One region of the Noviherbaspirillum sp. FW303-A3 genome, then DNA from elsewhere that is predicted to be linked to it. Evidence: predicted binding sites of a transcription regulator. Region 1 holds the regulator's gene; each other region holds the start of a gene.

Region 1 (10,285 bases):
GCCGCTGCACGTCGGGCAGGGATTGGGAATCATCTTGCCGGTGCCATGGCACTTCGGGCAGGTCTGCTGGATGCTGAAGAAGCCCTGCTGCATGCGCACCTGCCCCTGTCCGCCGCAGGTGGTACAGGTCGTGGGCGAGGTGCCCGGTTTTGCACCGGATCCGTGGCAGGTGTCGCATTCATCCCAGGACGGCACGCGGATGGTGGTGTCGTAACCGTGCGCCGCCTGCTCGAGCGTAATCTCCAGGTTGTAGCGCAGGTCGGCGCCACGGTAGACCTGCGGGCCGGCACCGCGGCCGCCGCGCGCACTCTGGCCGAAGATATCGCCGAAAATGTCGCCGAACGCGTCGGAAAATCCGCCGCCGAAACCGGCGCCACCCGCACCAAAACCACCGCCGCCCATGTTCGGATCGACACCGGCATGGCCGTAACGGTCATAGGCTTCACGCTTGCCGGCGTCGGAAAGCATCTCGTAGGCTTCTTTCGCCTCCTTGAACTTCTCTTCCGCGCCCTTGCTGTCCGGATTGCGGTCCGGGTGGTACTTCATCGCGAGCTTGCGATACGCCTTCTTGATTTCTTCCTCGGAAGCGTTCTTCGCTACACCCAGAATCTCGTAAAAATCTCGCTTTGACATCTTGTAGGCGTCCTGTTTCTAAACGCAAAACGCCGAGTCGAGGATCTGGAGGATCGCATCGGCTCGGCGGGCCATCGCGGCGCTAAGTTGCCTTAGCCGCGATGAGGGTCATTACTTGTCTTTGACTTCCTTGAAGTCGGCGTCGACGACGTCTTCTTCCTTGGCCTTGGCTTCCGATGCGCCTGCGCCCGTACCGCCGGCAGCACCTGCGGCACCGGCCGCGCCTGCCTGCTGCGCCTGCGCGTCAGCGTACATCTTCTCGCCCAGCTTCTGCGCAGCGGTCGACAGCGCGGCGACCTTGGCGTCGATGTCGGCCTTGTCGTTGCCCTTCAGGACGCCTTCCAGGTCCTTGATCGCTGCTTCGATCTTTTCCTTCTCGCCGCCGTCCAGCTTGTCGCCGTACTCGGTCAGTGCCTTGCGGGTCGAGTGTACCAGCGCGTCGCCCTGGTTGCGTGCATCCGCCAGTTCCTTGAGCTTCTTGTCCTCGTCGGCGTACAGTTCGGCGTCCTTCACCATCTTCTGGATTTCGTCCTCGGACAAGCCGGAGTTCGCCTTGATGGTGATCTTGTTTTCCTTGCCGGAAGCCTTGTCCTTCGCGCCGACGTGCAGGATGCCGTTGGCGTCGATGTCGAAGGTCACTTCAACTTGCGGAATGCCGCGCGGTGCCGGCGGGATGCCTTCGAGGTTGAACTCGCCCAGCAGCTTGTTGCCGGTCGCCATTTCGCGCTCGCCCTGGTAGACCTTGATGGTCACGGCCGGCTGGTTGTCGTCGGCAGTGGAGAACACCTGGCTGAACTTGGTCGGGATCGTGGTGTTCTTCTGGATCATCTTGGTCATCACGCCGCCCAGGGTCTCGATACCCAGCGACAGCGGCGTCACGTCCAGCAGCAGCAGGTCCTTGCGGTCGCCCGACAGCACGGAACCCTGGATCGCGGCGCCGACAGCAACGGCTTCATCCGGGTTGACGTCCTTGCGCGGTTCCTTGCCGAAGAACTCCTTCACCTTTTCCTGCACCTTCGGCATGCGGGTCATGCCGCCGACCAGGATCACGTCCTGGATGTCGGAGACCTTCACGCCTGCATCCTTGATCGCGATGCGGCACGGCTCGATGGTGCGCTCGACCAGTTCCTCGACCAGCGATTCCAGCTTGGCGCGGGTGATCTTCATGTTCAGGTGGACCGGCGCGCCGTTGACCATGGCGATGTACGGCTCGTTGATTTCTGTCTGCTGCGAGGAGGACAGCTCGATCTTCGCGCGCTCGGCGGAAGCCTTGATGCGCTGCAGGGCGATCGGGTCCTTCGACAGGTCGAGGCCGTTGATCTTCTTGAACTCTTCGATGACGTAATCGATCATGCGCTGGTCGAAGTCTTCGCCGCCGAGGAAGGTGTCGCCGTTGGTGGACAGCACTTCGAACTGCATTTCGCCGTCGACGTCCGCGATCTCGATGATGGAAATGTCGAAGGTACCGCCGCCGAGGTCATACACGGCGATCTTGCGGTCGCCCTTGCCGCTCTTGTCGAGGCCGAATGCCAGCGCAGCCGCGGTCGGCTCGTTGATGATGCGCTTCACATCCAGGCCGGCAATGCGGCCGGCGTCCTTGGTTGCCTGGCGCTGTGCGTCATTGAAGTAAGCCGGCACGGTGATCACGGCTTCGGTCACTTCCTCGCCGAGGTAGTCTTCGGCGGTCTTCTTCATCTTGCGCAGCACTTCCGCGGACACCTGCGGCGGCGCGAGCTTCTTGTCGCGTGCCTGCACCCATGCGTCGCCGTTGTCGGCCTTGACGATTTCATAGGGCATCAGGTTGATGTCCTTCTGGACTTCGTTTTCCTGGAATTTGCGGCCGATCAGACGCTTGACCGCGTAGAGGGTGTTCTTCGGGTTGGTGACGGCCTGGCGCTTCGCCGGGGCGCCGACGAGGATTTCGCCGTCGTCCTGATAGGCGATCACGGAAGGCGTCGTGCGGGAGCCTTCGGAGTTTTCGATAACCTTCGGCTGACCGCCTTCCATGATAGCGACGCAGGAGTTGGTCGTACCCAAGTCAATGCCAATGATCTTGCCCATGATGCGTTCCTTTAAAACGAGAGTTTTCTAATGTGTTGTATATGTGGAACAAAGTGCCGGTTTCAAGCGCCTTTGTCGCCCTTCTCCGAATTTTTTATTGCGCCACCGTGACCAGCGCAGGCCGCAGCAGGCGGTCGGCGATCATGTAGCCCTTCTGCAGGACGGTAACGATGGTGTTGGCCTCCTGGTCGGCCGGCACCATGGAGATGGCCTGGTGTTTCATCGGGTCGAGCTTTTCGCCCGGCATAGGGTTGATTTCCTGCAGGCGGTTGCGCTCAAAGGCGGAGGCAAGTTGCTTGAGGGTCATTTCGACGCCTTCCTTCAGCGACTCGACCGACGGCGTATCCAGCTTGAGGGCCATTTCGAGGCTGTCCTTCACCGGCACGAGTGCCTCGGCAAAACCTTCGATGGCGAACTTGTGCGCCTTGGCGACGTCTTCCTGTGCACGGCGGCGGATGTTTTCCGTATCCGCCTTGGCGCGCAGGAATGCGTCTTGCATCTCTGTCGCTCGCGCTTCCGCTGCCGCAAGCCGCTCTTCCAGGCTCGGGCCGGTTTGTGCCTGTGCCGGTTGTTCGACAGTCTCGCTGTCTTGCGGCGGAGTTGCCTGTTCCACTTGGTCCTGCATCTTTTCTTGATCTTGCATCACAAAAAGTCTCCAGAAAATCAATGACTTAGTTTCAATTGCAACACTAAATGGGGGTATCCCTTACTTTTTCAAGGGGAATGAAATGCTTTATTTGAGAAAAATGCGCCGGCCGCAGGACGTAAAGACTTGTTACACACTTTACTGCGCACGGGGCTTCAATTCAGGGACAGGCGTACTAGGATGAGCTTAACCAAGTTGCAACTGGATTTCGCTGGTTGCAAAGGAGTAAGGACCATGAAACTGCCATTGATCTCGGCATCGGTCGTCGCCTACACACTGCTCGGCGCGGCCTGGATTTGCCAAGCTGACCTGCTGTTCTGAATATCCCCCGGCAAGGCCGGTGCGGACTAGTTTTTCGCCCCCATCTGCATGGCCCGTTGACGCGCCACCCCGGCGTCCTTGCGCGCATCCTCCCGCATCTGCGGCGTCATCATCGTGGGCCAGCCGACCATGTGCTGTTCGGCAATCTCGGCCAGCGCGCTGATCCAGGCCGGGTCTTCATTGAGACAGGGGATGTAATGGAATTCCTTGCCGCCGGAGGTGAGGAAGTCCTGCTTGACCTCCATGGCGATCTCTTCCAGGGTTTCAAGGCAATCGCTGGAAAAACCGGGACAGAGCACATCGATACGGCGCACGCCTTCCTTGCCCATCTTCTGCACGGTCGGTGCGGTATAAGGCTGCAACCACTCCGCCTTGCCGAAACGTGACTGGAAGGTAACGATATACTGCTCCGGCGACAGGCGCAGCGCATTGGCCAGCAGGCGCGCGGTCTTGTGGCATTCGCAATGGTAGGGATCGCCGAGGAGCAGCGTGCGCTTGGGCACGCCATGGAAGCTCATGACCAGCTTGTCCGGCCTGCCATGCACGTCCCAGTGCGCAAGCACGGATTTCTTCAGCGCGTCGATGTAACCCTCGTTGTCGTGATAGTGCTTGACGAAGCGCAGCTCGGGCACATTGCGCACCTTTGCGTAGTGGGTGAATACCGCATCGTAGATGGACGCCGTCGTCGTCGCCGAATATTGCGGATAAGCCGGCAGGATCAGGATGCGGTCGCAACCGTCGGCCTTGAGCTTGTCGACGACCTCGGGCACGGAAGGACTGCCGTAGCGCATCGCGTAGGCCACCTGTACGTCATGGCCGCGTTCGCCGAGGTAACCACGCAACAGTGCCGCCTGCTTCTTCGTATGGACCAGCAACGGCGAGCCTTCCTGGGTCCAGATCGACGCGTACTTGGCCGCCGACTTGGACGAGCGGAATGGCAGGATCACGCCGTTGAGGATGAGCCACCAGACCGCCCTGGGAATTTCCACCATGCGCGGGTCCGACAGGAATTGCTTGAGATAGCGACGCACGGCGGGTGTGGTCGGTTCCTCGGGTGTGCCGAGGTTGACCAGGACAAGGCCGGTCTTTGACAGCGTGCCGTGCGAATACGGCGGTTCCGGGTTGGGGCGCATCGTGTGCGGGTTTCCTGTTGTTCAGTGTTAGGACGCGAGCAGTTCGCGCGCGTGCTTGCGCGTCGTGGCGGTGATTTCGAGGCCGCCGAGCATGCGGGCGATTTCCTCGATGCGGGCTTTCGAATCGAGCGCGTCGATATTGGACAAGGTGCGCCCTTCCATGCTGCTCTTGCTGACCTGGAAATGCTGGTTGGCCTGGCTGGCGACCTGCGGAAGGTGCGTCACGCACAGCACCTGGCGATCCTGGCCGAGCCGCTTGAGCAGGCGCCCCACCACTTCCGCCACACCGCCGCCGATGCCGCTGTCGACTTCGTCGAAAATCAGCGTCGGCGTCACCGTTGCAGTCGAGGTAATGACCGAGATGGCCAGTGAAATCCGGGCCAGTTCGCCGCCGGACGCGACCTTGGCGAGCGGGCGCGGCGATGTTCCAGCATGGGCGGCAACAAGGAATTCCACCTGCTCCAATCCATAGGCGGCAGGTTCGCACTCGTTCAATGCAATGACGAAACGGCCGCCCGACATGCTCAGGTCTTGCATGGCGGCGGTCACCGCTTCACTCAATGCACTGGCTGCCTTGGCGCGCGCCTTCGACAGTTTCCCGGCGGCAGACATGTACTCTGCCTTGCGCTTTTCCTCCTGGGCGCGCAGGGCTTCGACATCGCTGGCATCCGCGAGTTGTTTCAATTGCGCGGAAAGCGTTTCATATTCCTGCGGCAGTTCCTCCGGCGCGACACGGAATTTGCGCGCGGTGGAATGGATCGCATCCAGGCGCGCCTCCACTTCCTGCAGGCGGCCGGGATCGAGCTCGACGCGGCCAAGGTAATCGTTCAGCGCATACACCGCTTCCTGCAACTGAATGCGGGCGGGCTCCAGCGCGTCGACGACCGGTTTCAGCGCGGCATCGACATCGGACAGCTTGCCCAGCTTCAGCGTCAGCGCGGACAACTGGGACAGGATCGGGCTGGTGTCGGATTCGGAAATGACGGTCAAGGCTTCCTGCGCGCCTTCGAGCAGGCTGGCAGCGTGGGCGAGCCTGCTGTGCTCGTTGCTGATCTCGGCCCACTCACCCGGCTTGACCGCGAGCTTTTCCAGTTCACCGACCTGCCATTCGAGGCGCTCGCGCTCCAGCAAGACATTCCTGGCGTTGGTTTCGAATTCTTCGCGTTGTCGTGCCAGCGCACGCCATGCCTTGTGGGCAGCGGCCACGGCTTTGGCGTCGTCGAGCAAGCCGGCCTGAGTGTCGAGCAGGACGCGTTGCGCATCCACCTTCAACAGCGACTGGTGCGCATGCTGGCCATGGATATCGACCAGCATTTCGCCCAGCTCGCGCAACTGCGCGGCCGTTGCGGTGATGCCATTGATGAAAGCCTTCGAGCGGCCGGCATTGTCGATCACGCGCCGCAGGAGCACGCTGCCTTCGTCATTGCTGAATTCCTGCTCCGCCAGCCATGACTCCACTTCGTCGTGCGTGCTGAATTCGGCGGTGATATCGGCTTTCGCCGCGCCTTCGCGCACGACGCTGGCGTCGCCGCGGCCGCCGAGCGCGAGCGCCAGCGCGTCGATCAGGATCGACTTGCCGGCACCGGTTTCGCCGGTGAAGACAGTGAATCCTGGAGCAAACTCGAGTTCGATCGAATCAACGATCACGAAATCGCGGATGGAAAGTGTGCGAAGCATGTCGGAAATGGCTTTTCGGGCAAAAACAGCCTGTTATTTTAACTTCCCCGCCACGGAGGGATACTCGTGCCAGTGCAGCTTTTCCCGCAGGGTATCGTAGTAGCTCCAGCCTTGCGGATGCAGGAAGGTAATGGTGTGTGCGGAACGGCGGATGAAAATGCGGTCGTGGTGTTGCAAACTGGCCAGCGATTGCATGTCGAAATTGACGCTGATGTCGCGCCCGCCCATGATTTCCACGACGACGGTGCAGGAATCGGGGATTACGATGGGCCGGTTGGAAAGCGCATGCGGTGCGATCGGCACGAGCACCATGCCCGACAGGCTCGGATGCAGCAGCGGGCCGCCCGCGGACAAGGCATAAGCGGTGGACCCGGTCGGCGTGGAAATGATCAGGCCGTCGGAGCGCTGGTTGTACATGAAGTGGCCATCGACCTCGACCTTCAGTTCGGCCATGCCAGTGGTCGAGCCGCGCGCCACCACCACGTCATTGAATGCCAGCGCGTGAAAGATCGGCTGGCCGTCGCGGATGACCGATCCTTCCAGCAAGGTACGCTGCTCGGATTCCAGTTTTCCGGAAAGCATGTCGGCCAGTACCTGGATCATGCCTTCCTGCGAAATGTCGGTCATGAAACCAAGGCGCCCCTGGTTGATGCCGATCAGAGGAACGTTGTATGGCGCGAGCTGGCGCGCAATGCCGAGCATCGTACCGTCACCGCCGACGACAATGGCGACGTCGGCATGGGTGCCGATTTCGGCGGGTGTCATGGTCGGCACGCCGGGAAGCGACACGTTCTGCGCCGTCTCGGCTTCGAGCACGACCTTGTGCCCGGATTGAGCGAGAAATCCGGCAATATCAGACAATGACTGCTCAATACCGGCGGCCATGTATTTGCCGACGATGGCAACTGTCTGGAAGGCGACCGCGCGGTCGAATGGCTTGAAAGGCAACATGCAGCAGATTAGACCATAATTTGACGGTCTGTTACAGGCATTGAAACGCAGGAACCCGATCCCATATGTCAAGCATAAGAGCCGTATTGTTCGACCTGGACGACACGTTGTGGCCGATCGTGCCGGTTATCAAGCGCGCGGAAAAGCTGCTCTACGAGTGGCTGAAGCTGCACGCTCCGCCGGTCGCGCAGCGCGTCACCATCGAGAGCATGCGCGAACGGCGCCAGCAATTGATGGCGACCGATCCGGTATACCAGCTGGACCTGCGCCTGTTGCGCCGGGCCGTGCTGTTCGAGGCGTTTGCCGAGACCGGGCTGGACGTGCGGCTGGTGGATGAGGCAATGGATGTGTTTTCGACAGCGCGAAACGAAGTGACACCCTTCGACGACGTCCGGCCGGCTCTGGAGAGGCTGCAGGGGCGCATCATCCTCGGGTCCGTTTCGAATGGCGTGGCCGATCTGCGCGCCATCGGGATGGCTCACTTTTTCCAGGTCTCGGTGGCTGCTCACCATATCGGGTTTGCAAAACCGGACGCAGCGATTTTCCATGCAGCATGCACGGCGCTTGGCGTCACTCCGGACGAAGCACTGTATGTCGGCGACGACCCGCTGCTGGATGTGGAAGGGGCGCAGAAAGCAGGTCTGCGCGCCGCCTGGATCAACCGGCTGGAACTCGGGCCGGACCGGTTGCTGCCCGAACAGGTCCGCCCGGATGCCGTGTTTGGCAACCTGTATGAACTGGAGAGATGGCTGGATGTGCAATAAACCCTTGATAACAGCCGATATCAGGTGACGCCTTCGGGCAACATATTCTGGCACCCACTGTCATGGCTCGGTAGAATAATCGTATGCAACTCGATTCCCGCGCACAAACATTACTCAAGGCCCTGGTCGAACGTTATATCGCCGACGGCCAGCCCGTAGGTTCGCGCGCCCTTTCCAGGATCTCCGGCCTCGACCTGTCTCCGGCGACCATCCGCAACATCATGGCCGACCTGGAAGAGCTCGGCTATGTGTGCAGCCCGCACACCTCGGCAGGCCGGATACCGACGCCGCGCGGCTACCGGATGTTTGTCGACACCCTGCTGACCGTGCAACCGATCGACGAAACGACCGTGGAATCGAAACTGCAGCCCCGCCTGCAGACCGCCTCGCCGCAAAAGATCATTTCCAACGCGGCCCAGATGCTGTCCTCCCTGTCGCAGTTTGCCGGCGTGGTCATGACGCCACGCCATGAATCGGTCTTCCAGCAGATCGAGTTCATGCGGCTGTCCGAGAAACGCATCCTGCTCGTGATCGTCACCCCGAATGGCGACGTGCAGAACCGCCTGCTGCTGACCGATGTCGACTACACGCCATCGCAACTCGTGCAGGCAGCGAACTACATCAACCAGCACTATGCGGGGCTGGGCTTCGACGAGGTGCGCACCCGCCTGCAGAATGAATTGCGCCAGTTGCGCGACGACATGACGCGCCTGATGCAGGCCGCCGTCGAGGCCGGCAGCGATGCGATGGCCGAAAGCGAGGAAGACGTCGTCATTTCCGGCGAGCGCAATCTCCTCAGCGTCACCGACCTGGCGTCGAACATGAATTCATTGCGCAAGCTGTTCGACCTGTTCGAGCACAAGACCAGCCTGATGCAGCTGCTCGACGTATCGAGCAAGGCAACGGGCGTGCAGATCTTCATCGGCGGCGAATCCCAGCTCGTGCCGATGGAAGAAATGAGCATCGTCACCGCCCCCTATGAAGTCAATGGCAAGATCGTGGGGACGCTGGGAGTCATTGGCCCGACGCGCATGGCCTACGAACGCGTCATCCCGATCGTCGACATCACCGCCAAGCTGCTGTCCAACGCGCTCAGTCATAACTGACGCCCGCAGCCGGCTCGATCCGCGCTAAATCATTACTTCGGCCAGCAGCTTATTGTTGGCCGCATCCAGTTCGGTAAATTGCAGTCCAGTACGAAATCCATCCGTTCCGGCCAGGATGCTGTAGACCACCTTGGCGACTGCAAAGACGCGGACCATCTGCCCGTTCAAAGGCGCTTCGAATCCGACGTTGCAAATCTTCCCCGGCGGAAGTTGCTCGGGCACGATAAGGCACAGGCCGCCAAGGGACACGTCGACGGTCTTGGCCCGCAAGGCCGGCATGCCGAAAAGGGCAACGCGTGCCTGGGCACGCAAGACCTTGCGAGGATAGGTTCTGGTTTCGGAATTCGCAGTCATCAGGGGGGAAAAGCCGGCCTGCCGCAGTCGGTGGATTGTCCCACTGGTGGACATGCAACCGATGGCGCAGGCGGGAAATGCAAGTATTTCAGGAAAGCTGCCAGCTGATTATCGGGACCGATGGGGACAATCGGACTTGGTGCAGTGGCCATACAGGGCCAGCGCGTGTTCGGAAATATCGAACCCGCGCTCTTTCGCAATCTTCTGCTGCCGTTTCTCGATCTCTTCATCGAAAAACTCCTCCACCCTGCCGCAGTCGAGGCAGACAAGATGATCGTGATGCGATCCCACGTTCAGTTCGAACACAGCCTTGCCGGTTTCGAAATGGTTCCGGTGCAGCAGGCCGGCCTGTTCGAACTGCGTGAGCACGCGGTAAACCGTTGCCAAACCGACATCCATGTTTTCGGCCAGGAGAATCTTGTACACATCCTCCGCGCTCAAATGGCGAACCGTGCTCGTCTGAAAAATCTCGAGGATCTTCAGCCGCGGCAGCGTCGCCTTCAGGCCGCTGGCTTTCAGATCATTAGGCGTGTTGGTCATGTTGTTGGTCGGTTTCCGTATATCTGCTTTATCATATAGCGTTTTGGCCAGATTGCTCAACGAATTGAGAACCATTTATGCGAATGTCGCCCTTCAGTG
Region 2 (10,285 bases), 2.0 Mb from region 1:
GGCCGAGAACCTCATTGGCGATCGACAGCCGCTCGTCCAGGGAAAAGAAGGGCCGCTTGTTCTTGCTGTCGGCGACACCCACAATCAGCTTGTCGAACAGGCCAGACGCGCGGCGCACCAAATCCTCGTGCCCGCGCGTGAGCGGATCGAACGTTCCTGGGTAAACAGCTGTAACCATCGGGGCTCCCTGCCTAAGAGAAAGTTTCCGGAACGCGCATTATGCCTCAAATTCCCGCGGCGGCATTGCGGTGCAGCAAGTGGTAGAAGACCATGCCGGCCTTGTCGGCGCGGACAACTTCCCAGCCCTTCATCCAATCCGGCGCCGTTTCGCCGTCCAGCGGCACTTCAGCTTCAGCATATACCAAGCCGCCGTCGGTCAATAGCCGTTCACAGACCGGCAGTATTTTTACGAGCCAGTCCTGGTGGTAAGGCGGGTCGAGGAAAATGACCTGGAAGCCTTTTGCCGTGCTGGAAGCAAGACTGGCCGCCGCAGCCAAGGCATCGCCGCGCAGGATGTCGACGTTGTCCGCCTGCAGTTTTTCCTTCGTGGCCTGCAACTGCCTCACGGCGGCGCCGTTGTCCTCCACCATCACCACCCTGGCTGCCCCGCGGCTTGCCGCTTCGAACCCGAGTGCGCCGGTTCCGGCAAACAAGTCGAGGCAGCGCGCCTGCTCCCAGCTACCATCCAGGAGGTGGTTGAGCCAGTTGAACACCGTCTCGCGCACGCGGTCGGGCGTGGGCCGCAATCCTTCGGCGTCGAGTACGGCCAGCGGCGTGCGCTTCCATTGCCCGCCGATGATGCGTACCTGGTGCGGCGGACGTTTTCCCTGCACGGTTTTCCCGGGTCGGTTTCTTTGCATGGTCTTATTTTGCATTGCCAACGATCACGGTGGACATCCGGTCAAGTGCCAGTTTGCGCTGGAAAGCCGCCTTGACTTCGGCGATCGTCACCTTTTCGATCTTCACGGTCCAGGTATCGAGGTAATCAAGCGGCAGGTTGTAGAAGCCGATTGCGGCGATGTTGTCCAGGATCTTGCGGTTGTTGTCGATGCGCAGGGCAAATCCGCCAACCAGGTTATCCTTCGCCGCCTTCAGTTCCTGCGTCGTGGGACCGTCGCGCAGGAAGGCGGCAATGGTATCGCGCACGACCTTGAGCGCCTCGTCGGTTTGCTCCTTTTGCGTCTGCAGGCCAGCCTGGAACGGGCCCGGCTGCGCCATTGGATTGAAATAGCTGTACACGCTGTAGGACAGGCCGCGCTTTTCGCGGACCTCATGCGTCAGGCGCGACACGAAGCCGCCGCCGCCGAGCGTGTAATTGCCGACCAGAAGGGGGAAGTAGTCCGGCTCGCCGCGCACAATGGCAGGCAGGCCCAGCAGGATATGCGCCTGCGTCGCAGGGTGGGGAATGCGCTCCTCGCTCGCAGCCGCCACGTCAACCTTGGGCAGTGCCGGCAGGGGGGCGCCCTGCGGCAAGCGCGAGGTAAGTTGCTGCGCGATCGCATCCGCTTCGGTGCGCGTGATGTCGCCGATCATCGCGATGACCGCCCGGTTGGCGACATAGTGCGCGGCATGGAAGGCAACCAGGTCGTCGCGCGTGATCGACTCTACCGAAGGCACGGTGGGGTACTGCGAATACGGATGCGAACCGTACAGCACGCGCCAGAACGCCTTGCTGGCGATCGACTCGGGCTTGGTTTCGTCTTCCTTGATGGCAGCAATCGTACGGGCCTTGTCGCGTGCGAGGAAGTTCTCGGGAAAGCTCGGATGCGCGAGGATGCGCGCGAGCAGGTGCACGGAAGCATCACGCTCGACCGCGCTGGAGAGCGTGCGCAGGCTGGCCCCTGCACGGTCGCCGCCGGTTCCGCCGCCGCGTTGGGCTGCGATGTCGGCGATGGCGTCGGAAATCTGCGCCTCGGTCATCGCCGGTTCCGGGGTGGGCGTGGTCGACTCGCGCAGGCCGCGAGCAAGCATGGCATTGGTCAGCTCAGCCGTCCCTGCCTTGCCCTGCGGATCGCGGCGCGACCCGGCATCGAACTCGACGCTGATGTCGAGGATGGGAATCGAGTGGTTTTCAACGAACAGGACCTTGGCGCCATTGGCCAGTGTCCAGGACTGGATCTTCAGCGCGGCGCTGGCCGGGCCGGTACTCGCAAATGCGAGCAGGAATGCAAAGAGAATGCGTTTCATCATGTTCCTTCCCGCCATCAGTGCCGCAAGCCCTTGGGCGCAGCGGGTGCTTTTTTCTCGGTGATCGGCAGCGGCACGAGCGTGGCGACTGTCAGTGCGTCATCGCCGAAGTACTTCTTCGCGACGGCCTGCACCTGCTCGGCGGTCACTTCCTTGAGCTTGTCGATGATGCGGTCGATCTTGGTGTGCGAAATGCCCGACATTTCCATCGTGCCGATTTCCATCGCCTGTCCGAAGATGGAGTCGCGCTTGTAGATCTGGCCGGCGATCAGCTGGGCCTTCACGCGCTTGAGTTCCTGCTCCGAAATACCTTCGTTCGCGATGCGCTCGACTTCTGCGCGCAACAGCTTTTCCAGTTGCTCGGTCGAGGTTCCCGTGGCAGGCGTGCCGTCGAGCAGGAACAGCACGGGGCCGCGCGCGATATTCGAATACCCTGCGCCGGCCGAATTGGCAACGCGGTCGGTACGAACGAGTTTTGCATTCAGGCGGGCATTGTCGTAACCGTCGAGGATTGCCGCGAGCACATCGAGCGCATGCGACTCGTCGTCCTTCTCCACGTCGCGCAATGCCGGAACCTTGAACGCGAGGACGACATAGGGATTTTCAGCAGGCGCCTTGACCGTCACGCGGCGAATACCTCGCTGCAGGGGTTCCTCCTGCAACTTCGTGACCGGCACAGACTTGCGCGGAATCTTGCCAAAGTGTTTCTCGGCCAGCGCCAGCACCCTCTTCGCGTCGACATCCCCGGTCACGACCATGACCGCATTATTCGGCGCATACCAGCGGTCGTACCATGTCTTGGCGTCCTGCACGGTCATGCTCAGCAGGTCGCTCATCCAGCCGGCGATCGGGTGGTGATAGGGATGGGCGGTGAAAGCGGTCGCGTTGAGCGCCTCGTACACCAGCGGAATCGGCTGGTCCTCGGTACGCCAGCGGCGTTCCTCCATCACGACACGGATTTCGCGGGAAAACTCTTCCTTGTCGAGGATGAGGTTGGCCATGCGGTCGGCTTCGAGCGCCATGACATTTTCCAGCTTCGACTTTTCGATCTGCTGGAAATAGCCGGTGTAGTCCTTGCTCGTGAAGGCATTCTCGCGACCACCCAGCGCCGCCACGCGCTGGCTGAACTCGCCCGGCTTCAGGGTCTTCGTCCCCTTGAACATCATGTGCTCCAGCGCATGCGCAACGCCGGTGGTGCCATTATGCTCATCCATTGATCCGGCCTTGTACCAGATCATGTGCGCCACCGTCGGCGCGCGATGGTCTTCCTTGACGATGATTTTCATGCCGTTCTTCAACATGAATTCCTGCGCTGCCGCCGCATGCGAGGCCGCCGGCAGGAAGGCCAGCATCCATGCGGACAGCAATAAGGCGATCCGGAATTTCATAATCTCCGCTCTGATAAAATAGAGAACTGGTTTGATGTGGTGGCAATGCAAGATGACGCCACCCGTGAAATGAGGTTCCGATTGTATCTTCTTTCTGCGGCGACGCTTTGCGCGCCCAGGACTGCCCACCTCCCCTGCTCCGATGTTTAGTTTCTTCAAGAAAAAACCGAAAGATACGCCTGCGCCGCCGGCGGAAGCGGCACCAGAAACAGCCACACCGGAAGCCGCTCCCGCGCCGGCCGAAGCACCGGCGCCGCAAAAGTCCTCCTGGCTGAACCTGTTCAAGAAGGAGCAGGCCCCAGCGCCTGAAGTCGCTCCTGAGCCAGTTGAAGCCCCGGCTCCCGCACCTGAGCTCGTTCCCGTTCCCGTTCCCGTTGCCGCGCCTCTTCCCGAGCCGGCTCCTGCTCCGGTCGCGGTCGAAGAGCCCGAGGGCGAAATCGTGCCCGCGGAACCGCCTCCGCCCGAGCAGAAGCGCTCCTGGCTGCAGCGCCTGAAGGCAGGCCTGTCGAAAACTTCCACGAACCTGACCACGCTCTTCATCGGCGCCAAGATCGACGACGACCTCTACGAAGAACTCGAGTCCGCCCTGCTGGTTTCGGACGCCGGCGTGGAAGCGACACAGTTCCTCCTCGACGAGCTCAAGAAGAAGGTCAAGACCGAGAAGCTGACCGAGGCCGAACAGGTCAAGGCCGCGCTACGCACGCTGCTGATCGACATGCTCTCGCCGCTGCAGAAGCCGCTGGTCCTCGGCCGCGAACAGCCGCTGGTCATGATGATCGCCGGCGTCAATGGCGCCGGAAAGACAACAACGATCGGCAAGCTGGCCAAGCATCTGCAGGCGCATCACCAGTCGGTCCTGCTCGCCGCCGGCGATACCTTCCGCGCAGCCGCGCGCGAACAGCTTGCGATCTGGGGCCAGCGCAACAACGTCACGGTGGTCGCCCAGGAATCCGGTGACCCGGCGGCGGTTGCCTTCGACGCGGTCCAATCCGCCAAGGCGCGCAACGTCGACGTAGTAATGGTCGATACCGCAGGCCGCCTGCCGACCCAGCTGCACCTGATGGAAGAGCTGAAGAAGATCAAGCGCGTGATCGGCAAGGGCATGCAGAACGCACCGCATGAAGTCCTGCTCGTCATCGACGGCAATACGGGACAGAACGCGCTGGCGCAAGTGAAGGCATTCGACGACGCCCTGCAACTGACCGGACTGGTCATCACCAAGCTTGACGGCACCGCCAAGGGCGGCGTACTGGCGGCGATCGCCAAGACGCGCCCGGTACCGGTGTACTTCATCGGCGTCGGCGAAACGATCGAAGACTTGCAGCCTTTCAATGCCGAAGAATTCGTCGATGCGCTGCTGAGCTGACATGATCGAGTTCCGGCACGTTTCCAAGCAATACGGGCGCGGCTCTTCCGCGCTGACCGATATCGACCTGACGATCGACAAGGGCGAACTCGTCTTCCTGTCCGGCCCGTCCGGCGCGGGCAAATCGACCCTGCTCAAGATGATCGCGGTGATGGAGCGCCCGACCTCGGGAACCGTGTCGGTCAACGGCCAGGATGTCGGACGCCTGAATGCGTCCGGACTCCCCTACCTGCGCCGCAACCTCGGCCTGATCTTCCAGCAGCAGAGTCTGCTGAATGACCGCAGCGTGCTCGCCAATGTCATGCTTCCCCTGCTAGTCATCGGAACGGCCGGGGGCGACGCGGAGAAACGTGCCCGCGCAGCCCTCGACAAGGTCGGCCTGCTCGACAAGTCGGCATCGGACCCGATGGCGCTGTCCGGCGGCGAGCAGCAGCGCGTATCGATTGCGCGCGCCATCGTCAACCGCCCTCAAATCATTCTCGCAGACGAACCGACCGCCAATCTGGACCGCGGAAGCGCGAAGAAGGTGATGGACGCATTGAAGGCCTTCCACGGCGTCGGCGTGACCTGCATCATCGCCACCCACGACGAAAACATCCTCGCCAGCGCACCACGCGTGGTGTATCTCGAACGCGGGCGCCTCGCCGAGGGGCCGGCAGCGGATTCGCTCCAGGGGGCAGCATGATCACTTGGCTCAGGCAACATGCCCTCGCACTGGCAAGCGCATTCCGGCATCTGCTGCGTTCGCCAGGGAGCTTCTCCCTGAATGTCGTGGTGGTTGCGATTGCGCTGGCGCTGCCGTTCGCGGGGCTGACCCTGCTCGAAAACGTGCGCCCGGTGTCCGAGCAGCTCGCGGTGGAACCGGAAATCAGCATCTTCATGTCCATGGAAACGCCCCGGGAACGGGCAACCGCACTCGGCCCGCAGATTCGCCGCACGGTCCAGGAATCGGGTAACACCGGGAAACTGGAATTCATTCCGCGCGAGCATGCCCTCACCCTGCTGAAGAACAAGACCGGCCTCGACGATGCGATCACGGCCCTCGGCGAAAATCCGCTGCCGGATGGTTACGTGCTGAAGCTATCGGGCGTTCGGGATGCCTCGGACGCCGCCAAGGTCGAAACCCTGGCCGCGCAACTCAAATCCCTTCCCGGTGTCGAATACGTCCAGATCGATTCCGCATGGGTCAAGCGCCTCGCCGCCCTGATGCACGTCCTGCGGCTTGCGCTGCTATTCCTTGCAGCCACCTTGGGGGTCGTCGTGGTCGCCGTGATCTTCAACACCATCCGGCTCCAGGTGATGACCCAGCGCGACGAGATCGAGGTGTGCCGGATGTTCGGCGCGACCGATTCCTATATCTATCGACCGTTTTACTACACCGGTGCCTTGCTGGGGCTCTGCGCAGGGGCTGCAGCCCTCGGGGCGGTGGCGGTTTCGCTCCACCCGCTGAATGATGCAATCACCGATTTTGCCCGGCTGTACGCATCGGAATTCCGGCTGGCACCGCTCGGCATGAGCGCAACGCTTGCAATGCTTGCAATAAGCGCGTGCCTGGGCCTGATCGGTGCACTGCTGTCGGTCCGGCGGCAACTTGCCCGGCTTCCCTAGCATAAAAACCTGTCTTTTCCTGCAACAATTTGATTATTCACAACTTTTTCCCGGGCACCTGCTCTACAGTTGTTTGAATATATGAAAACAACCGACAGAATAGATATTCCCTATCCTGACCGTTGAAAACGGTGATTAGCACTCCTCCCTTGAGAGTGCTAATATACTGACGAAATCGGTAATCCTCCTCGTTTCGGCGGAGGAAACACTGACAAGGCAAGGAGAAACGATGAAAGCAACTTCTGCACAAACCGCATTGGTTCCGATGGGAAGTCATGCCCTGACGCTCGGTTTCCCGGGCAGCCTCGGCAACATCGAAGCGTACATCTCGGCCGTCAACCGCATCCCGATGCTGACGCACGAGGAAGAGACGTCGCTTGCCCGTCGCCTGCGCGAGCAGAACGATCTGGCGGCGGCGCAGAAACTGGTCATGTCGCACCTGCGACTGGTCGTGTCGATCGCACGTGGCTACCTCGGCTACGGTTTGCCCCACGCCGATCTGATCCAGGAAGGCAATATCGGCCTGATGAAGGCTGTGAAACGCTTCGACCCCGACCAGGGCGTACGCCTTGTGTCGTACGCGATGCACTGGATCAAGGCCGAGATCCACGAATACATCCTGAAGAACTGGCGCCTGGTGAAGATTGCCACCACGAAGGCGCAGCGCAAGTTGTTCTTCAACCTGCGCAGCCACAAGGAAAGCCTGGACGCGATGACGCCGGCGCAAGTCGATGATCTTGCCAATGCGCTCAACGTCAAGCGCGAGGAAGTGATCGAGATGGAAACCCGCATGTCGGGCCACGATATCGCCCTCGACGGCCCCAGCGAGGACGAAGACGACAAGTTCGCTCCGATCGCCTACCTGTCCTCCGACACGGCAGAACCGACGAAGGCACTGGAAGCGAAGCAGTTCGACCGCATGCAGTCCGAGGGGCTGGAAGCGGCGCTTGAGAAGCTCGACCCGCGTTCGCGCCGCATCGTGGAAGCACGCTGGCTGTCGAATGACGACGGTTCCGGCGCCACGCTGCACGAACTGGCTGACGAATTCGGCGTTTCCGCCGAGCGCATCCGCCAGATCGAAAGTGCCGCGCTGAAGAAGATGAAAGGCACGCTCGCCGCGTACGTTTGATCAGAGAGCAGGCAACAAAAAAAGGCGCCCGCTGGGCGCCTTTGTCTTTTGCGGCACGCTCCTACGAAAGCAGGAGCTTCAGGTCGTGCGCAATCGGCTCCGTCCCCTGCCCGTGCCGAACAAACAGGCGCAGGCGCCCTTGCGGGTCGAATATGTAGCTGCCTGCGGTGTGATCCATCGTATAGCTTCCAGGCTCCTTGCCTGCCACCTGCTGGTAGAACACCCTGAATTCCTTCGCCATCTTTTCCGTCTGGGCCTTGTCGCCGACGAGACCGAGGAAACGCGGATCGAAGGACGGCACGTACTTGGACAGCAATTCCGGCGTGTCTCGCTCCGGGTCCACCGTCACGAAAAGAACCTGGACCTTGTCCGACAGCGGTCCGAGCTGCTGCATGACGTTCGCCATCTCAGCCATGGTTGTCGGGCAGACGTCCGGGCACTGCGTATAGCCGAAGAACACAACCACCGCCTTGCCCTTGAAATCGGCCAGCGTGCGCATCTTGCCGGTATGGTCCGGCATGGCAAAGTCCTTGGCGTAATCGAGTCCGGTGACGTCCGTGTTCTTGAAGGTGGACTGGGCCGGGGACAGCATCATCTGCGTGCCCTCGCCCTTCTTGTCGCATGCGCCGAGCATGATGCTCGCAGCGACGAGCGCAAGCGCCGCAGCGCGTCTTGCCGTAATGAATGACATGATCCTAGAGCTTGATGTAATGATCGACCAGCAGCGCGGCAAACAGCAGCGACAGGTAGACGATGGAATAGGCAAAGGTCTTGCGCGCGATGAGATCGGTGTAATGCCGATAAACCTGCCACGCATACCAGAGGAAAATGGCGCCCAGCACGATGGCGCTGGCGAGGTAAATCAGCCCGCTCATCTGCACGGCAAACGGCAGCATCGTGGTCGCCACGAGGATGATCGTGTAAAGCCAGATATGAAACTGCGTGAACTGCAGTCCATGGGTCACGGGCAGCATCGGCAAGCCGGACTTCGCATAGTCGTCGCGGCGGTACATCGCCAGCGCCCAGAAATGCGGCGGCGTCCAGACAAAGATGATCAGGACCAGGATCCACGCTTCCATCGGCACGTCGTTGGCAATCGCCGCCCATCCAAGCGCCGGCGGCATCGCGCCGGACAAACCGCCGATGACAATGTTCTGCGGCGTCGCAGGCTTGAGCAGCATCGTGTAGATGACCGCGTAACCGACAAAGGTAGCGAAGGTCAGCCACATGGTCAGCGGATTGACGAAATTGAAGAGCACACACATACCGATGCCGCCAATGACGCCGGAAAACACCAGGGTTTGCGGCACGGTCAGTTCGCCACGAGCCATCGGACGGCGGGCGGTACGTGCCATGCGCGCATCGATCTCGCGTTCCACCAGGCAGTTGACCGCGAACGCCGCGCCGGCGAGCAGCCAGATACCGATGGTTGCAGCCACGACGACACGCCAGTCGGGCAGGTCCGGTGTCGCGAGAAACATGCCGATGACGGCGCAGAATACGGCGAGCTGCGTCACCCGGGGTTTCGTCAGCGCCCAGTACTGGGCAAAGCGGTTGGATTGGATGGTCAGTGTAGTCACATGCACCTCAAGCAGCTGAAAGCCGGGTTGCGGCTCGATTCGACGCGGCTTGCGACGGAATCCTAGCCTGAAAGTTTAACATGGTGAGCAGAAGCACGAGGGCCGCCGCACCGCCGTTGTGGACCACCGCAAGCGCAAGCGGCCACTTCAGGAAAACCGTGGACATGCCGGTCAGGAATTGCATGCATAGCGCAGCCAGAAGCCATGTGGCAACACGCTCGAGACCTCCGATTTTCCGGGAACGCAACGCCAGCCATCCGACATAGATCACAACCACGATGGCAAACATGCGATGCACCCAATGGATGGCGGTCAACGCCGGGAACGGCAGGAATTCGCCGTCTGCCGTCTTCCCGAGGTCACGCCACAAGGTAAAGCCGTTCGCAAAATCCATGTGCGGCATGGCTTCGCCATGGCATAGCGGGAAGTCGAGGCAGGCAAGTGCCGCATAGTTCGTGCTGACCCATCCTCCCAGCGCGATCTGCACAAAAAGCAGTGCCAGTGCAATCGTGGCAGAAGCACGCACCGACAGCGCCGCTACCGCAACAGGAGGATGAGTGTTCTGGCGCGCTCCCAGCCAGGCCAGCAACATGAGCAGCCCCATGCCAAGCAACAGGTGGATCGTGACGATTACCGGCTGCAGCTTCTGCGTCACCGTCCACGCGCCGAATGCCCCCTGCACGCACACGAAGACAAGCAGGTAGGAGGGTAGCCAGGGAGCAAACGCGGCGTCCTTCCGTTTCGACCGCAGCCACCGGCGCCAGGCAATCACCATGATGGCGATAATCAGCACGCCCACGCCCATTGCCAGGTAGCGATGGATCATTTCGATCCATGCCTTCATCACCGTGACCGGGCCGTCCGGCATCGCGGCCTCCGCCGCGCTGATATGCGCGTGCGCCTGCACCGGATTGGCATGTCCGTAACAACCGGGCCAGTCGGGACACCCGAGACCGGAATCGGTCAGACGGGTGAAAGCGCCGAACATGATCAGGTCAAACGTCAGGAATGCCGTCACCCAGACCAG
Region 3 (10,285 bases), 97 kb from region 1:
GCGCCTTTCCGGAAGAAACCCTCAAGGCGATCGAAGACGCCATTGCCGATGGCGAAAAGCGGCATCGCGCGGAAATACGCGTGATTGTCGAGCCGTCACTGGCGGCCCCGGCGGTGCTGGGCGGCCAGTCGCCGCGTGAGCGGGCGCGCGAGCTGTTTGCGCACTACGGCGTGTGGGACACGGAAGAAAACTGCGGCGTGCTGGTCTACATCAACCTGGCCGACCATCAGGTCGAGATCGTCGCCGACCGCGGCATCGGGCGTACGGTCGCCGCGCAGGACTGGCAGGCAATCTGCCGCACGATGACGCAAGGATTTGCCCGCGGCGATTATCACAACAGCACACTTGCGGCGCTGGCCCAGCTGAACGCGCTGCTGCAGGAGCACTACCCGGACGACGGCTCCACACGCAACCAGCTGGTCAACCGTCCGGTCATGCTCTGACCTTGCATCAGCCGCGCTCGTAGATCCACTGCAGGAGCGCGTCCTGCGCTTCGTTGCCGCGCAGGGCGTTGGGGTGGTTGATCATGCACACCACCGCGTAACGCCTGCCCGACGCCGCCAGCACGTAACCTGCAATCGCCCGGACTTCATTCAGCAATCCCGTCTTGATATGCGCCTTGCCGGCCACCGTCTGGGTTGTCAGCCGATTGCGCATCGTCCCGTCATAGCCGACAAGGGGCAGCGAGGCGATGAATTCCGGCATGACAGGCGAACGGAATGTCGTTGCCAGCATCTTGCCAAGGGTCGCCGGCGCAATACGCTCGGTGCGCGACAGACCGGAACCATTCTCGATGCTGAGCTCCGGCGCGGCGATGCCCTTCGCGGCCAGCCAGGCATGGACCACGGTGGCGCCCCGTTCGGTGTTGGCCTGTATCCCTGTCGTCTGCGCCGCCAGCGTCAGCAGCACCTGGCGCGCCATCACATTGTTGCTGAACTTGTTGATGTCCCGGATCACCTCGGACAGCGACGCGGAGTCCCATTCGGCAACGAGGCGCGCCGTGGGGGGCAGGAGTCCGCCGCGCGTTTCACCCTTCAGCGTCCCGTCGAGGTCCGCCCAGAAGCGCCGGAATGCGAGATCGAAGTACTTCGTGTGCGACATCAGGTAGGGATGGACATGCCAGGTACGCTCGCCGCAACTGGCCGGATAGATGCCGTTGAAGCGCGCGCTGTTGCTGTCGATGGCCGCATTGAGTTTCACGCGCCAGTCGCCGCAATCGCCATTGGACAACTGGGGTGCGTACAGGGGATAGGCTGCCAGCGGCGGATCGGCAGTCACCTGCACGGTACCCCTGGCCGAGTCCGGCACAAAGCGGAAGCTGATCGACTTGTAGTTCAGCAGCAAGGCGTCCGGTCCGACGTTGTAGGGTTTCAGCGGATCGCCGTCGAATTGTGCCGCGTCATAGGGCATGTCCTCGAAGATGGCGCGGTCGAGGATCACGTTGCCTCGGATTTCGCGTATGCCGCGCGACCGTATCCTGCGCAGGAACATCCAGAAATTCTCAAGCACCAGTTTCGGGTCGCCGCTGCCCTTGATGATCAGGTCGCCGTGGAGGACATCCCCGTTCTGCACGCCGTCGATGAACGCCTGCGTTTTCCAGCTGAAGGTCGGTCCGAGGATATCCAGTGCCGCGTTGCTGGTGACCAGCTTCATGGTCGAGGCCGGATTGAAGGCCAGCGTGTCGTTCATCGCCAGCGAGACTGTCCCGGTTGCCAATTCCTGCACATGCACGCCGACGGACGTCACCGGAATCTGCGCGCGCTGCAGGGCCTCCAGGACCGTAGGCGGCAATTCCTGCGCCTGCGCGGCAACAGCGGCGGCAAACAGAACGAAGGCAGCTTGGACTCTCTTCCGAATTCGCATACGATGGCAATATCAGGTCACGCACAATCGAATTCGATTATCCCACGCCAACGCCACAGCCATGCCGAAATCCGTACTCTCTCCCGAAGCCGCACAGTCCTTCGATCCGCTTGCGCTGGAAAACCAGTTCTGCTTTGCGCTCTATTCCGCCTCGCTGGCAATGACCAAGACCTACAAGCCTTTCCTCGACAAGCTCGGCCTTACCTATCCGCAATACCTGGTCATGCTGGTGCTGTGGCAGCAGGACGACGTGCTGGTCAAGAGCATCGGCGAGAAGCTGTTCCTCGATTCCGGCACGCTCACTCCCTTGCTGAAGCGGCTGGAAGCGTCCTCCCTGATCCAGCGCACCCGCGATGAAGCCGACGAACGCCAGGTGCGCATCACCCTGACCAAGGAAGGCCGCGCCCTGAAGAAGAAGGCGCAGTGCATCCCGCACGATGTCCTCTGCGCCAGCGGACAATCGCATGAAGTGCTGCAGAACCTGCGCACCCAACTCTCCGCGATTCGCGACGACCTCGCCAAGTCCAACGGCGTGTAGCAAGCAAAATTGGAGGCCTTGCTCCAAAATCGGCAATTAAATTGCACGCAATCTAATTGAGTGCTATATTTAATCCCGACATCACCCGTTCAAGCGATTACCCTTTCAAGGAGAACCACATGCAGATCCTGTACAAAGCACAAGCAACCGCCACCGGCGGCCGTGACGGCCGCGCTGTTTCCAGCGACAACAAGCTCGACGCCAAGCTGAGCACCCCTCGCGAGCTGGGCGGCGCCGGCGGCGAAGGCACCAATCCGGAACAACTGTTTGCAGCCGGCTATTCCGCCTGCTTCCTGTCGGCGCTGAAGTTCGTGTCGATGCACGCCAAAATCGCCCTGCCCGCCGATGCAGCGGTCACCGCGGAAGTCGGCATCGGCCCCAACGGCAACGGCGGTTTCGGCCTCGCCGCCGACCTCCGTGTCACACTGCCAGGCCTGGAGCGCGGTACCGCGCAAGCCCTCGTCAACAAGGCGCATGAAGTCTGCCCGTACTCCAACGCCACCCGCGGCAACATTGAAGTCAATGTGGCACTGACCTGATAGGACAGCATTCCTCCTAAAGCCCCGTTTCGCGGGGCTTTTTTCCTTTTGAAATTGCAAAAGAAACAATGCCGTCGCCCCTCCGTAGTCATATGCATATGCTTTTCCAGCATCTTCTACTCTTGAAAAAGCAAAACCTCGCCCATATACTTAGCACTCGTTAGGGGAGAGTGCTAACAACTTCCTCCTGGCTACACGATCTTCCACCTGCGGCACACGCCGCAAACAACTATAACTTATTGATTATTAAGGAGTTTGTATGAACCTTCGTCCATTGCACGATCGCGTCATCGTCAAGCGCCTCGACCAGGAAACCAAGACTGCGTCCGGCATCGTTCTCCCGGATGCAGCCGCTGAAAAGCCGGATCAGGGCAAAGTCCTGGCCGTCGGCAACGGCAAGATCCTGGAAGACGGCAAGGTCCGCGCGCTGGACGTGAAAGTCGGCGACGTCGTGCTGTTCGGCAAGTACTCCGGCCAGACCGTCAAGGTCGAAGGCGAGGAAGTGCTCGTCATGCGCGAAGAAGACATCATGGCGATCGTCCAGAAGTAATTCGACGCCAAAGCAATACAGAACCCCACTCAATAATTAAGGAGTAACGAATATGGCAGCTAAAGACGTAGTTTTCGGCGATGCCGCCCGTCACAAGATGGTTGAAGGCGTCAACATTCTCGCCAACGCAGTCAAGGTCACCCTGGGCCCGAAAGGCCGCAACGTTGTTCTGGAGCGCTCCTTCGGCGCCCCGACCGTCACCAAGGACGGCGTTTCCGTTGCCAAGGAAATCGAACTGAAAGACAAGCTCATGAACATGGGCGCGCAGATGGTGAAGGAAGTCGCATCCAAGACCTCCGACAACGCCGGCGACGGCACCACCACTGCAACCGTGCTGGCACAAGCCATCGTCCGCGAAGGCATGAAGTACGTTGCCGCCGGCATGAACCCGATGGACCTGAAGCGCGGCATCGACAAGGCTGTCGCTGCAACCGTCGAAGAACTGAAGAAGATCGCCAAGCCCTGCACGACTTCCAAGGAAATCGCCCAGGTCGGTTCGATCTCCGCAAACTCCGACGCATCCATCGGCGACCGCATCGCTGAAGCCATGGAAAAGGTCGGCAAGGAAGGCGTGATCACCGTTGAAGACGGCAAGTCCCTGAACGACGAACTCGACATCGTCGAAGGCATGCAGTTCGACCGCGGCTACCTGTCCCCGTACTTCATCAACAACCCGGAAAAGCAAGTCGCCATCCTGGAAAACCCGTTCGTCCTGCTGTTCGACAAGAAGATTTCGAACATCCGTGACCTGCTGCCGGTCCTGGAACAAGTCGCCAAGGCTGGCCGTCCGCTGCTGATCATCGCCGAAGACATCGAAGGCGAAGCACTGGCAACCCTGGTTGTGAACAACATCCGCGGCATCCTGAAGACCTGCGCCGTCAAGGCTCCGGGCTTCGGCGACCGTCGCAAGGCCATGCTGGAAGACATCGCGATCCTGACCGGCGGTCAAGTGATCGCGGAAGAAGTCGGCCTGACCCTGGAAAAGGCAACCCTGAACGACCTCGGCCAAGCCAAGCGCGTCGAAATCGGCAAGGAAAACACCACGCTGATCGACGGTGCCGGCCAGGCTGCTGCGATCGAAGCACGCGTCAAGCAGATCCGCGTCCAGATCGAAGAAGCAACCTCCGACTACGATCGTGAAAAGCTGCAAGAGCGCGTTGCCAAGCTGGCAGGCGGCGTTGCAGTGATCAAGGTTGGCGCTGCTACCGAAGTCGAAATGAAGGAAAAGAAGGCACGTGTCGAAGACGCGCTGCACGCAACCCGTGCCGCCGTTGAAGAAGGCATCGTTCCTGGCGGTGGCGTGGCCCTGCTGCGCGCTCGCGCCAACATCAGCCTGAAGGGCGACAACGCCGACCAGGAAGCCGGCATCAAGATCGTCCTGCGCGCCATGGAAGAGCCGCTGCGCATGATCGTCACCAACGCCGGCGAAGAAGCATCCGTCGTCGTGAACAAGGTCATCGAAGGCAAGGGTAACTTCGGTTACAACGCTGCCAACGGCACCTATGGCGACATGGTCGAAATGGGCGTTCTGGATCCGGCCAAGGTCACCCGCTCGGCACTGCAGAACGCAGCGTCGATCGCCGGCCTGATGCTGACCACCGACTGCACGGTCTCCGAGCTGGTCGAAGACAAGCCGGCCGCTGGCCCGGCTGGCATGGGCGGCATGGGTGGCATGGGCGGCATGGACATGATGTAATTGCCGACCTGTGGAAGGCAGCGATGCCTTCCGCGCTGTCCGTCATACAAAAAAGCCCGCAGGACATTGTCTTGCGGGCTTTTTGCTTTCCTTAGATCGTCTTATTTCGACCAGGCCGGTTTGCGCTTGTCGATGAATGCCTGCACGCCTTCCAGCGCCGCTTCATCCATCATGTTGCATGCCATGGTCTGGCCCGCAAGCTGGTAAGCCGCGCCAATGCCCATTTCAATCTGCTTGTAAAAAAGCTGCTTTCCCGTCGCGATCGCGACAGCTGGCTTGGCGAGGATACTGCCGGCAAGCTTGCCGATTTCTGCATCCAGTTCTTCCGCGGCAACAACGCGATTGACGAGACCGCGTTCACGCGCCGTTTCGGCATCGATGAACTCTCCAGTCAGCAGCATTTCCATCGCCTGCTTGCGCGACACATTTCGGGACAACCCTACCGACGGCGTCGAGCAGAACAATCCGTAATTCACACCGGACACCGCGAACTTCGCATCTTTCGACGCCACAGCAAGATCACACATCGCAACAAGCTGACACCCGGCGGCCGTCGCGATGCCCTGCACCCGTGCGATCACCGGCTGCGGCATCTGCTGAACGGTCAGCATCATCTTGCTGCACTGGTTGAACAGCGTCTTGTAATACGCCTCCGACGGCTGCGCGCGCATCTGCTTCAGGTCATGCCCGGCGCAGAAAGCTTTTCCGGCAGCGGCGAGCACGACGACGCGAATCTCGCCGTCGGCCTTCACCGCATCCAGCTCCGCCTGCAACGCAACCAGCATTTCTTCGGACAGGGGATTGAACTTGTCGCCGCGGTTCAGCGTCAGCGTCGCCACGCCGCCCAAGACGGATTTCAGAACATAGGGGTCACTCATCGTCACTTTCCTCTTCCGGTTCCGGGGGTAATCCAAGGGAAGGCGGCGGCTGGTAAGTCGCCAGCAGCTCGGTGCGGCTCGACGGCGTCTCAAGGCTGATACGGCCAAGCGCGCCGCTGCGGTAATCGATGAGCAACGTATGCGCCGCCTTCTCGAAATCAAGCTCGCCGCCCTTCATGCGGAATGCGCGCCGCTTGGCGATGCCTTCGATGACGGCGACGCCGTCAATGCCATCCGTCGGGAATCCGTAGCGCGTGCTGACGAGCTGCGGATAGCGCACGAGCAGCAGGTCCGCGAGGAAAGTCGCCACCTCTTCTTCAATCAACGCATTGACGCCCACCGCATGGCTTGCCGCCAGCATGAGGCCGTCGGTGGGATGCTCGATCTTCGGCCACAGCATGCCGGGCGTATCGACCAGCACCATGTTGTTGCCAAGGTAGAGACGCTGCTGCGCCTTGGTCACTGCCGGTTCGTCGCCCACTGCGGCGACGCGCTTCTTCAGCAGGGCATTCATCAGGGTCGACTTGCCGACGTTGGGGATGCCCATGATCATCATGCGCAGCGGCTTCAATGCCGTGCCCCGATGCGGCGCAAGACGCATCGCCAGGCCGGGCACCTTGGCCACGTCCGCCGGCTTCTTGCAGCTCAGGGCGACGGCGTACACGTCCTTCTGCTTGCCGAAATGCTCCAGCCATGCCTTGGTCGCCGCAGGGTCGGCAAGGTCGGCCTTGTTGAGGATTTTCAGGCAGGGACGCTGGCGAAACTTGCGAAGCTGTTCGATCATCGGATTGCTGCTGGCTACGGGCAAGCGCGCATCCAGCACTTCGATGACGAGGTCGGTCTTTTCCATGGACTCCGCCGCCTTTTTGCGGGCGGCGTTCATGTGACCGGGGAACCATTGAATGGACATGCGTGGATCTGGTTGGTGGGGCAAGCCGCTATTTTACCTGCTGGCCGCCCTCTCCCGCCTCACACAGGCCCTAGTCGAGATCGGCGAGCACCTTGATATGGGCGACGACGCTGCGTGCCAGGGCCGACAGGTTATACCCGCCTTCGAGGCAGCTGACGATGCGGCCGTTGGCGTACTCGCGGGCAACCGACACGATTTCCTTTGTCATCCATGCATAGTCGGCTTCCACCAGGCCCATCTGACCGATGTCGTCCTCGCGGTGGGCGTCGAACCCGGCGGAGATGAAGATCATTTCAGGCTTGTGTGCACGCAGCGCCGGCATCCATTTGTCCACCACCAGGCGGCGCACCTCGTCGCCCTTGGTGTAGGCCGGGACCGGAACGTTGACCATATGGTCCGACTCGTGCAACGCGGTATAGGGATAGAACGGATGCTGGAAGAAGCTGACCATCAACACGCGCGGGTCATTGAGGAAGGCTTCTTCGGTGCCGTTGCCGTGATGGACGTCGAAGTCGACGATGGCCACGCGCTGCAGCCCGTGCACATCGAGCGCATGCTTGGCGGCGATGGCGACATTGCCGAAAAGGCAAAATCCCATCGGTTCCGACGGACGGGCATGATGCCCCGGCGGACGGATGGAACAGAACGCGTTTTCAATCTCCCCGGCAATCACGGCATCGGTCGCCGCGATGGCCGCACCCGCAGCACGCAATGCCGCCTTCCAGCTGTGGGGATTGAGCATGGTGTCGGCGTCGATCGGGTAATACCCCGAGCCGATGCCTTGCAGCGATTCAACGTTCTCGCGCACACGGGCGATGGCCTCGCGCGTATGCACGCGTTCGATGGCGGCCACGTCCGCTTCGGGCGCTTCTCGGTAGTCAAGGCAATCGTTGATGCGGCTGGCGATGATCTGGTCTTCGATCGCCTGCAGCCGTGCCGGGCACTCCGGATGCCATTGCCCCATCTCATGGCGTTTGCAATCGGGGTGGGAGTAGAAGCCGGTGGTCATGTGTCAGGGATGCGCAGGCGAAGGTGTCTCGAATGAATTCCGGCCGTCATCGCCGCACGAGCGGCAAAGAGGCAAGATGACTTATAGTGTAGCGAAGAAAATAATGTAATACAGTTCTTTTGTTGCGGCCGGCTTTTTGCCGATTGCGGATGCTCAACCAGGCGGCACAAGACCGCACTCCCCCATTCACGGAAGATTCATGTTCGACAAACTCCATGCCGTTGCCAAGCAGGTCAGCCAGGTCGTCGTCGGTAAAGATACGCAGATCCGCCAGTCACTGGCATGCATGCTTGCGGGCGGACACTTGCTGATCGAGGACGTCCCCGGCGTGGGCAAGACGACGCTGGCGCACGCGCTGGCGATTTCGCTCGGGCTGAAGTTCAACCGCTTGCAGTTCACGAGCGACCTGCTGCCGGCCGATGTCGTAGGCATTTCGATCTTCAATCGCGAAAAGAACGGTTTCGTTTTCCACCCCGGCCCGGTCTTCACACAGGTACTGCTGGCGGACGAAATCAACCGCGCCACGCCGAAGACGCAATCTGCTTTGCTCGAGGCCATGGAAGAGCGGCAAGTCACCGCCGACGGCGTCACCCGCGACCTCCCCAGTCCATACTTCGTGATCGCAACACAGAACCCGACCCACCAGATCGGCACCTTCCAGTTGCCGGAATCGCAGCTGGACCGCTTCCTGATGTGCCTCTCGCTGGGCTATCCCGATGCCGCGGCGGAACGTGCATTGCTGATGGGCGAAGACCGCCGCACCATGCTGAAGTCGTTGCCGACGGCGATGCATCCCGAAGAACTGATTGCCGCGCAGGCCGCATTGAAAAGCGTGCATGCCTCCAGCGCCCTGGTGGATTACGTGCAGGCACTGGCCCAGGCGTCGCGCCAAAGCGGCCTGTTTGCCGAAGGCATGAGTCCGCGCGCCACCATTGCGCTGCTGCACGCGGCGCGCGCCTGGGCCGCGCTCGAAGGCCGCAACCATATCATTCCGGAGGATGTCCAGGCTGTGCTGGTCCCGGTCGTCGCGCATCGTCTGCGTCCGCTGAAATCCGGCGGCAGTTCCGCGCTGGGCAGCCGCGACCTCGTCCTGCAACTGATGAAATCCGTTCCGGTGTGAAGAAGAAACTGTCCCTGTACGCGAGGCTTGAACATGCCATCCGCGGAAAGCTGAACAAATGGCTGTTCCGCCTGAAGGATGCCGAACCCGGCGAAGTGTTCCTGCACCAGCGCAGGGTCTACATCGTGCCGACCCACCCGGGCCTGCTGTTCTGCGTGATGCTGGTCGCGATGTTCCTCGGGTCGGTCAACTACAACCTTAGTCTCGGCTTCGGCTTCACTTTCCTGATTGCCGGGTGCGCCTTGATCGACATGCACCTGACCTTTCGCAATCTTGCGCACCTGCACCTGAAAGCCGGCCGTGCCGCCCCGGTCTTTGCCGGTGAGGAAGCGCAGTTCGAGCTGCACCTGGTCAACCGGCGCAAACACGACCGTTACGCCATCTGGCTCGACTTCGTCAACGATGACCGGCCCGAGCTGGCACAACCGGCCGACGTTCCCGCAAACGCCACATCGCGCGTGCTCCTGTCCACGCCGGCGACCCGGCGCGGCTGGCTGAAGGCGCCGCGCGTGCGACTGCAGACGCGCTTTCCGCTGGGATTGCTGCGTGCGTGGAGCTACTGGCACCCGGATGCAAAAGCGCTTGTCTATCCGCGCCCCGAAGATGACGCCCCGCCGCTCCCGTATGCAGGCATGGAAATGAATGATGGACAAGGCCTTGCCGGCCAGGACGATTTCGCCGGCATACGCGGCTACCAGGCAGGCGATTCGTTGAAGCGCCTTGCATGGCGCCATATCGCGCGTATGGACGTGGAGACCGGCGGTTCGCTGGTCACGAAACACTTCGAAGGCGGAGCGGCGACAGAAATCGCGATCGATTTCGACGCACTGCCGCCGGGAATGGACAGCGAACAAAAGCTCTCGCGCATGACGCGGTGGGTGATCGAGGCCGAGGCCCGCGGACTGGCCTACGCGTTCCGCTTAGGGAGTGTCTCGCTACCCACCGCACACGGACCGGCCCATCGCGACGCCTGCCTGCGCGCACTGGCCTTGCATGGGGATGCATCATGAAACTCCCTTTCTTTGGCGGCCCGGCATCGGCAGCGTTGGGCAACCGCCCCATGTCTCGCGACAAGGCCGACATCCTGCTGCTGTTGGGCGCATGCACGCTTGTGCTGCTTCCGCATGCGAGCCACCTGCCCATCTGGATCACGCCCGTGTGCGCCATGCTGCTCGCCTGGCG

What was found. The regulator HrcA, encoded in region 1, represses chaperone genes, less so after heat shock. The targets are predictions, from matches to a motif close to TTAGCACTCNNNNNNNNNGAGTGCTAA.
Region 2: a site for HrcA is predicted at 6,685-6,711, ahead of rpoH (RNA polymerase sigma factor RpoH). Genes of this name have one in related genera too.
Region 3: a site for HrcA is predicted at 3,091-3,117, ahead of groES (co-chaperone GroES). Genes of this name have one in related genera too.

Annotation. Positions count from the first base shown of each region.
Region 1 is NZ_JBYTAZ010000001.1:3,907,183-3,917,467, reverse strand. It holds gene dnaJ (molecular chaperone DnaJ) at 1-633, opposite strand, end outside; gene dnaK (molecular chaperone DnaK) at 745-2,694, opposite strand; gene grpE (nucleotide exchange factor GrpE) at 2,789-3,337, opposite strand; gene hemH (ferrochelatase) at 3,688-4,794, opposite strand; gene recN (DNA repair protein RecN) at 4,822-6,471, opposite strand; gene AC3WOY_RS18795 (NAD kinase) at 6,505-7,422, opposite strand; gene AC3WOY_RS18790 (HAD family hydrolase) at 7,488-8,186, shown strand; gene hrcA (heat-inducible transcriptional repressor HrcA) at 8,270-9,292, shown strand; gene AC3WOY_RS18780 (PilZ domain-containing protein) at 9,317-9,646, opposite strand; gene fur (ferric iron uptake transcriptional regulator) at 9,755-10,186, opposite strand; gene AC3WOY_RS18770 (outer membrane protein assembly factor BamE) at 10,264-10,285, shown strand, end outside.
Region 2 is NZ_JBYTAZ010000001.1:1,927,846-1,938,130, forward strand. It holds gene coaD (pantetheine-phosphate adenylyltransferase) at 1-178, opposite strand, end outside; gene rsmD (16S rRNA (guanine(966)-N(2))-methyltransferase RsmD) at 225-875, opposite strand; gene AC3WOY_RS09405 (M16 family metallopeptidase) at 865-2,187, opposite strand; gene AC3WOY_RS09410 (M16 family metallopeptidase) at 2,205-3,575, opposite strand; gene ftsY (signal recognition particle-docking protein FtsY) at 3,718-4,941, shown strand; gene AC3WOY_RS09420 (cell division ATP-binding protein FtsE) at 4,943-5,626, shown strand; gene ftsX (permease-like cell division protein FtsX) at 5,623-6,549, shown strand; gene rpoH (RNA polymerase sigma factor RpoH) at 6,779-7,678, shown strand; gene AC3WOY_RS09435 (SCO family protein) at 7,740-8,369, opposite strand; gene cyoE (heme o synthase) at 8,374-9,258, opposite strand; gene AC3WOY_RS09445 (COX15/CtaA family protein) at 9,266-10,285, opposite strand, start outside.
Region 3 is NZ_JBYTAZ010000001.1:4,004,403-4,014,687, reverse strand. It holds gene AC3WOY_RS19325 (TPM domain-containing protein) at 1-443, shown strand, start outside; gene dacB (D-alanyl-D-alanine carboxypeptidase/D-alanyl-D-alanine endopeptidase) at 451-1,791, opposite strand; gene AC3WOY_RS19315 (MarR family winged helix-turn-helix transcriptional regulator) at 1,925-2,401, shown strand; gene AC3WOY_RS19310 (organic hydroperoxide resistance protein) at 2,521-2,940, shown strand; gene groES (co-chaperone GroES) at 3,200-3,490, shown strand; gene groL (chaperonin GroEL) at 3,543-5,186, shown strand; gene AC3WOY_RS19295 (enoyl-CoA hydratase) at 5,288-6,064, opposite strand; gene ylqF (ribosome biogenesis GTPase YlqF) at 6,057-6,974, opposite strand; gene AC3WOY_RS19285 (histone deacetylase family protein) at 7,045-7,983, opposite strand; gene AC3WOY_RS19280 (AAA family ATPase) at 8,183-9,103, shown strand; gene AC3WOY_RS19275 (DUF58 domain-containing protein) at 9,100-10,113, shown strand; gene AC3WOY_RS19270 (transglutaminase TgpA family protein) at 10,110-10,285, shown strand, end outside.